Linked DNA regions of Hyalangium gracile. Each later gene encodes a partner of the first gene's protein in a complex. Links are inferred from orthologs where the notes say so. Each region holds a gene or a part of one and is shown in the gene's direction. Other genes may lie near its edges.

Region 1 (3,164 bases):
GCCGCCGCGCCCAAGCCGGCGCCGAAGCGCGAGGACCCGCCGCTGCCCACGCTGGACTTCAAGACGCCGCCGGCGCCGGCTCCCACGCCTGCGAAGCCGGTGTCGGCGCCCGCGTCCAAGAAGGACACGGAGGCCGATGATGCGGCGCTCGCCAGCGCGGTGAAGCCCAAGCGGACGGGCCTCTTCATCGGCATCGGCGTCGCGGCGATCGTCGCCGTGGCCGCCGTGGTGATGGGCACTCGCGACTCGGGCACCTCCGGGCCGACGACGAAGCCGCCGGAGCAGACCGATCCTCAGACGAAGCGCCCCGACGCGCCGGAGACGAAGCCCCCCGAGGCGCCGGAGACGAAGGCTCCCGAGACGCCGGAGACGAAGCCTCCCGAGGCGGTGGTGAAGGAGCCTGCGTCCGCCCCGACGGAGGCGGGCACGGTGGCCGCGCGGCCGGAAGACGCGGCGAAGACGCCGGAGACGCCCAAGCCGCCGGAGACGGCTCAGCCCACGGAGACGCCCAAGCCCACGGTGGCCGAGACGGCGAAGCCCACGGAGCCGGAGGAGCCGCCCGAGCCGCCCGCGGACACCTCGAAGCCCGTCGATCTGGAGGCCGAGTATGCGAGCTCCATCCGGCAGGCGCGCTCGGCCATCGCCTCGGACAACTACAAGCTCGCCGCGTCGAAGTTCCGCAAGGCCCTGCGGGCCAGGCCGGGCTCGAGCGAGGCCAAGGAGGGGCTGGGCTTCTCCCTGGTGATGGGCAGCACGAGCGACTCCGCCTATCGCGAGGCGGCGCGGCTGCTGCAGGACGTGGTCAAGGACAAGGACACCAACGCCCGGGCGTGGTTCGCCCTGGGCATGGCGCTCCAGGTGACCCAGCAGAATAACCAGGCGGTCGCGGCTTATAAGAAGTACCTTGCCATGGAGCCCTCCGGGAAGTTCGCCGCCGACGTGCGCCTCGCGCTCAAGCAGCTGGGCGGCAAGTAGGGGCGGGGGCTCAGGCCCTCGAGGGCCTGGAAGGTCACTGCCTTGCTCGTACTGGGACTGGAAACCAGCTGTGATGAGACCGCCGCCGCCCTCGTGGAGGACGGCCGGCGCGTGCTCTCGGATGTCGTCTCGACGCAGGTGGACATCCACCGTCGCTGGGGCGGCGTGGTTCCGGAGCTCGCCAGCCGCAACCACATCGTCCAGGTGATGCCGGTGCTCCACGAGGCGCTCACGCGCGCGGGCAAGACGCTGGACGACGTGGACCTCATCGCCGTCACCTCGGGGCCGGGGCTGATTGGCGCCCTGCTGGTGGGCGTGCAGGTGGCCAAGTCCCTGAGCCTGGCCACCGGCAAGCCCTTCGTGGGGGCCAACCACCTGGAGGGCCACCTGCTCGCCATCCGGCTGCTGGAGGATGCGCCGGAGCCGCCGTTCCTCGGGCTGGTCGTCTCGGGCGGGCACACGAGCCTCTACGAGGTGCAGGACTACGGGCGCTACCGCCTGGTGGGCAGCACGCGCGACGACGCGGCCGGCGAGGCGTACGACAAGACGGCGCGGATCCTCGGCCTGCCGTATCCGGGCGGGCTGCCTATCGATCAGCTGGCGCAGAAGGGCGATCCGCAGGCCATCCACTTCCCGCGCGCGCTGCCGCAGCCGGACACGTTCGACGTGTCCTTCTCCGGGTTGAAGACGTCGGTGCTGAACCACGTGCGCAAGCACGGCGTGCCGGAGGGGCAGGCGCTGGCGGACCTGTGCGCCTCGTTCCAGGAGGCGGTGGCGGACGCGCTGTCGAAGAAGTTCATCGCCGCGGGGCGGCGGCTGGGGCTGCAGCGGCTGGTGGTGTGTGGAGGAGTGGCGGCGAACTCGCGGCTGCGCTCGCTGTGCCTGGAGCGGGCCGAGGAGCGAGGCCTGAAGCTCTACCTGCCGCCGGTGCGGCTGTGCACGGACAACGGGGCCATGATCGCGGTGGCTGGGTACGAGGCCTGGCGTCGCGGGCTGCGAGGGGACTTCAAGCTCGCGGCGGATCCGGCCTGGCGGATGTGAAGGAGGAAGTGACGGGTGGAATCGCCGCGAGAGATTCTCAAGCGCCACGGGCTGCACGCCAAGCACAGCTGGGGACAGAACTTCCTCGGGGACGAGGGAGCGCTCCAGGAGATCGCTGAGGCGCTGGAACTGCGCAAGGACGAGCCGGTGGTGGAGCTGGGGCCGGGGCTGGGGCACCTGACGCGCTTCCTGGCGGCGACGGGGGCGCGTGTGACGGCGGTGGAGAAGGACCGGGACATGCTCGCGGTGCTGGAGAAGGAGGCCATCCCGGGGGTGCGCGTGGTGTCGGGCAACGCGGCCACGGTGGACTTCGCGCAGGCGGCGGGGGCGGAGGAGGTGGCGGTGGTGGGCAACCTCCCGTACCACCTGACGAGCTCCATCCTCTTCCAGGTGCTGGAGCAGCGGGCGCATGTGTCTCGGGCCGTGTTCACGCTCCAGAAGGAAGTGGTGGAGCGGCTGGCGGCGGAGCCGGGGACGCGGGACTACGGGCTGCTGACGGTGCTGCTGGGGCTGTACTTCGACATCGAGCACCTGTTCACGCTGGAGGCGCACCTGTTCCACCCGCCGCCGAAGGTGGACTCGGCGGTGGTGCGGCTGACGCGGCTGAAGGCGCCGCGGGCGCCGGTGGTGAGCGAGGAGCGCTTCATCCGCCTGGTGAAGGCGGCGTTCGCGCAGCGGCGCAAGACGCTGCTGAACTCGCTCAAGTCGGACCGGACGCTGGCCACGCCTGAGCAGTACGCGAAGGCGCTGGAGACGGCGGGTATCGACCCGATGCGTCGGGCAGAGACGCTCGCGCCCCAGGAGTTCGCCGCGCTGGAGCAGGCCCTGGGGCCGGTGGGCTCGCCATAGGGAAAGAGCGCTTGCGGCACCCGCACTGCGGAATCCGCAGTGCTCTCTGCACTTCCCGCATCCCTTAAGACACGCGGCTGACGTAACCACGCGAACTCACCGGTTCGCCGTGGCTGGCGCACGCCTTGCTCAAGCACAGGCCAGGAGCACGGTCCGGGTGCTCCTCCGAGAAAGACAGCTGTGCCTGTGGAGGGAGCCATGAAGAGTCTGAGCGAGCAGGGCCGAGCAGTCATGCTGGGAGCCATCCTGTCGGTGTGGGCGAGCGGTTGTGGTGCCATGACCGAGGACACCTCGACGGT
Region 2 (3,305 bases), on another replicon or contig:
CCGAGGCCCGGCGCAACCTGCAGGCGCTCGAGGCCTATGGCGTCTCTCCGCAGGCGCTGGAGGCTCTCCCGGAGGTCGGCGCTGGGGACGTGGTCGTGGATGCCATCTTTGGCACCGGGCTCAGCCGTGCGCCCGAAGGAGCCTTCGCCGAGGCCATCGGACGGATTGGCCAGTGGCGCCAGGCCGGGGCGAAGGTGGTTGCCGCGGATGTGCCCTCGGGGTTGCAGAGCGACACGGGGGAGGCCTTCACGCCCTGCGTGGAGGCGGATGTCACGGTGTCCTTCGGCCTGCTCAAGCGAGGGCAGATCCTGGAGCCGGGCGCATCCCTCTGCGGTGAGCTCGTGCGCGTGGACATCGGCCTGAGCGCCGCGGCGGCCCAGGGGCTCACGGGGCCGGTGCTGCGGCTCGTGGAGGAGGCCGACGCTCGGGAGGCGCTCCCGGCTCGCCGTGCGGACACCCACAAGGGGACCTACGGCCACGTCGTGGTCGTGGCGGGGAGTCGCGGGAAGTCAGGAGCCGCGGCGCTCGTGGCTCGAGCGGCGCTGCGGTCCGGCGCGGGGCTCGTCTCCGTGGCGACGCGCGGGGAGCTCGTGGACGCCGTGCTCGCCCACGCTCCCGAGATCATGGGTGTTCCCCTGGAGGGCGCCGGGCCGCTGGGCCTCGCGGATTTGGAGCCGCTGGTGGCCGCCGCCGAGGGGAAGGACGCGCTCGTCATGGGGCCCGGCATCCCTCGGGGGCCCGAGACGGGGCGCCTCATCGGCGAGCTGCTCTCGCGGGTGGAGATCCCCGCGGTGCTCGATGCGGATGCGCTCAACGCCGTGGCGGAGGACCTGAGCGTCCTGCGCAAGGCGAAGGGACCGCTCGTGCTCACCCCTCATCCGGGAGAGATGGCCCGGCTCACCCGGCGCTCCACGAAGGAGGTCCAGGCCCACCGGTTGGAGCTGGCTCGGCAGCTCGCCACGGAGCACCAGGTGACGGTGGTGCTCAAGGGAGCAAGGACGCTCATCGCGGGCCCGGACGGGGAGATCTTCGTCAACCCCACGGGCAACCCGGGCATGGCCACGGGAGGCTCGGGAGATGTGCTCTCCGGCATCTGTGGCGCGTTCCTCGGGCAGGGGCTCCGAGTCCCCCAGGCCATCTGGGCCGCCGTCTACACCCACGGCCTGGCCGGAGATCTCGCGGCGAAGCGACGCGGGAAGGTGGGGCTCATCGCGGGAGACATCATCAAGGGGCTCTGCGATGTCTGGGTGCGGTGGGATCGATGAGCACTCCCACGCTGACTCGGACCGTGCGCTCGGAGTCTCCCGAGGAGACGCATCGGCTCGGCGTGCGGCTGGGCCAGCTGCTCCAGCCGGGAGACTTCGTCGGACTCATCGGCGATCTGGGCGCGGGCAAGACGCACCTGGTGCGCGGCGTGGCCGAGGGCGCCCAGGTGCCGCGCTCGGAGGTGGCCAGCCCCACCTTCGCCATCGTCTACCCGTACCGGGGCCGCATCCCGCTGTACCACGCGGACCTCTACCGCATCGCCGACTATGACGAGCTGTACGCCACCGGCTTCCTCGATCTGCTCGGTGGCGACGGCGCCGTGCTGGTGGAGTGGCTGGACAAGGTCCCCGAGGCAGCGCCACGCGAGTATCTGCGCCTCACCCTCAGGCCCGTGGCCGAGGACGCGCGCGAGCTGCATGCCGAGGCATTCGGGCGAAGGCCCGCGGAGCTGCTCTCCGCGTGGCTGGCTTGAGGCGTACAGGCGACCTGGGAGAGGCCCATGAAGAGGTCATCCAGAGCGGTGAAGCTCGAGCTGAGGGCGCAAGGGAAGGAGGAGGTGGAGAAGCTCCTGGCCACCATCGCCTTGGGGCTCGCGGAGGCCGTCGAGGCGGGGAAGATGACCCCGAGCGATGCGTGCGATCACTTCTTCGTCCCCGTGTTCCTCCGCTTCGCAAGCCCGTCCGGGAAGGCGCATGGAGGCGTGGATCGCAGGCTCGTGGAGGCCCTGCACGCGGGCTCGGAGCTCGAGGACGTGGAGCAGCTGGCGCCTCATGGCCTGAAGAGCGCGTTCCGCGACATCCGTGAGAACGCCCTCAACGTGCTCGGGGAGCTGGCTCCATCCGAGGCTCAGCTCGGGAGCTCGTGGCTGCGCTCCTCACCGAGGCGAGGCGCCGTCAGCGGGAGAGGGCGAACTCCGAGAGCCGCCAGCGGTGCAGCACGAGGCGGCCGTCGACGCCGATGACCTCGTCCTCGGAGACCTCGTTCCACGCGGTCTGGTTGCCGCACAGCACCTCGCTCGCGATGAGGAGCTGACCCAGCCGCGTGCCGTGCTGGAGCGGGGCCGCGGTGCACGACGTCGAGCGGCGCCCGTCCGACACGAACAGCGTCCGGTTGCGGCGCGTGGCCACCATCACCTCGCCGTTGGTGACGAGGAAGTTCATCGCCGAGCGATCCTGGCCGGGCTCATCCGTGATGTTGGCCACCAGCTCCATCGTCTCGGCCAGCGAGGCCGCCACATCCTCCAGCCGCACCGCGCCCTCCAGCGAGCTGCGCGTGGCCATCCGCGTGAGGAAGAGGTGAAAGCAGCGCTCGGAGTCCGTCGTGCCGCGGATGTTCGCGGCCAGATCCGAGCGGACGAGCGACTCGACCGCCTTGCGGTGGCGATCGAAGTTGCGCAGCGTCCCGTTGTGCACGAAGGACCACGGGCCGAACAGGAACGGGTGCGAGTTGCGCAGCTCCACTCCGCCCACCGAGGCCTGTCGCACGTGCGCCACCACCGTATGTGACGACACCAGACTGCTCACGCGGTGGAAGTCGGGATCACTGTGCGCCGGACCGACGCCGTGCGCCACCGTGGGGCGCTGCTCGACTCCATAGGCCGCGATTCCCCATCCATCCTTGTGCTCGCGTGACTGGATGACGAGCGAGTTCTTCTCGGTCACCAGCGCCGGATGGACAGCAGCGGGAACAGCAGAGCGGAATCCAAAGAGACGGCACATAGCGTTCGGTCGACGGAATAATGACAGCCGGCCCCGACGGCACATTCTGTGTCTCTCGGAGCCATGCTCACTGTCAAGAAGTCGGGGCCCCTCCTGTTATTCACAGTGTGACACGCCGTCACGAATGACAACACGCCCGCCTTTCAACACCGTGCGCGAGTGGTTCACTCCGAGGTGGTAGGGCAGGTGCCGATAGTTTGTGCACGAAAAAATAACGATGTCGGCAACGTCGCCCAAAGCCAGACGCCCGTGAGAGGGTAGACCCAGAGCCAGAGCGGCGCCTCGGGTGGTTGCCCAGTACACCTCCGCCGCTGTCAGCCC

What was found.
Region 2: the proteins of tsaD (region 1) and tsaE are in contact, whole or in part, in a crystal structure (PDB 6N9A), measured with the Thermotoga maritima proteins. The link is inferred for Hyalangium gracile from one-to-one orthologs. Residues at the interface, in WP_004082750.1 of Thermotoga maritima: Cys10, Asp11, Arg49, His50, Leu82, Gly84, Gly135, Gly136, Glu154, Thr155, Leu156, Asp157, Asp158, Ser159, Glu162, Asp165, Lys166, Arg169, Leu170, Tyr175, Lys213, Thr214, Leu217, Tyr218, Gln221, Arg222, Asn324; in WP_004082108.1 of Thermotoga maritima: Leu37, Gly38, Lys46, Lys57, Val59, Lys60, Ser61, Thr63, Phe64, Thr65, Leu66, Met67, Val69, Pro71, Tyr82, Arg83, Leu84, Asp86, Asp88, Phe89, Asp93, Ile128, Asp130, Glu131, Arg134.

Annotation. Positions count from the first base shown.
Region 1 is NZ_JAHXBG010000012.1:132,164-135,327, forward strand. The notes cover bases 159-3,016. They hold tsaD (tRNA (adenosine(37)-N6)-threonylcarbamoyltransferase complex transferase subunit TsaD), read left to right. Parts: upstream 159-1,017; coding sequence 1,018-2,016; downstream 2,017-3,016. Other genes in these bases: KY572_RS24645 (response regulator), read left to right, coding at 159-975; rsmA (16S rRNA (adenine(1518)-N(6)/adenine(1519)-N(6))-dimethyltransferase RsmA), read left to right, coding at 2,032-2,865. Outside these bases: more of KY572_RS24645, read left to right, coding at 1-158; KY572_RS24660 (hypothetical protein), read left to right, coding at 3,064-3,164.
Region 2 is NZ_JAHXBG010000005.1:293,855-297,159, reverse strand. What follows is about bases 1-2,999. They hold tsaE (tRNA (adenosine(37)-N6)-threonylcarbamoyltransferase complex ATPase subunit type 1 TsaE), read left to right. Parts: upstream 1-1,261; coding sequence 1,262-1,738; downstream 1,739-2,999. Other genes in these bases: KY572_RS11985 (class II glutamine amidotransferase), read right to left, coding at 2,160-2,984; KY572_RS11990 (DUF3969 family protein), read left to right, coding at 1,766-2,227; KY572_RS12000 (NAD(P)H-hydrate dehydratase), read left to right, coding at 1-1,265. Also shown: hutI (imidazolonepropionase), read right to left, coding at 3,081-3,305. UniProt on the Escherichia coli protein: Required for the formation of a threonylcarbamoyl group on adenosine at position 37 (t(6)A37) in tRNAs that read codons beginning with adenine.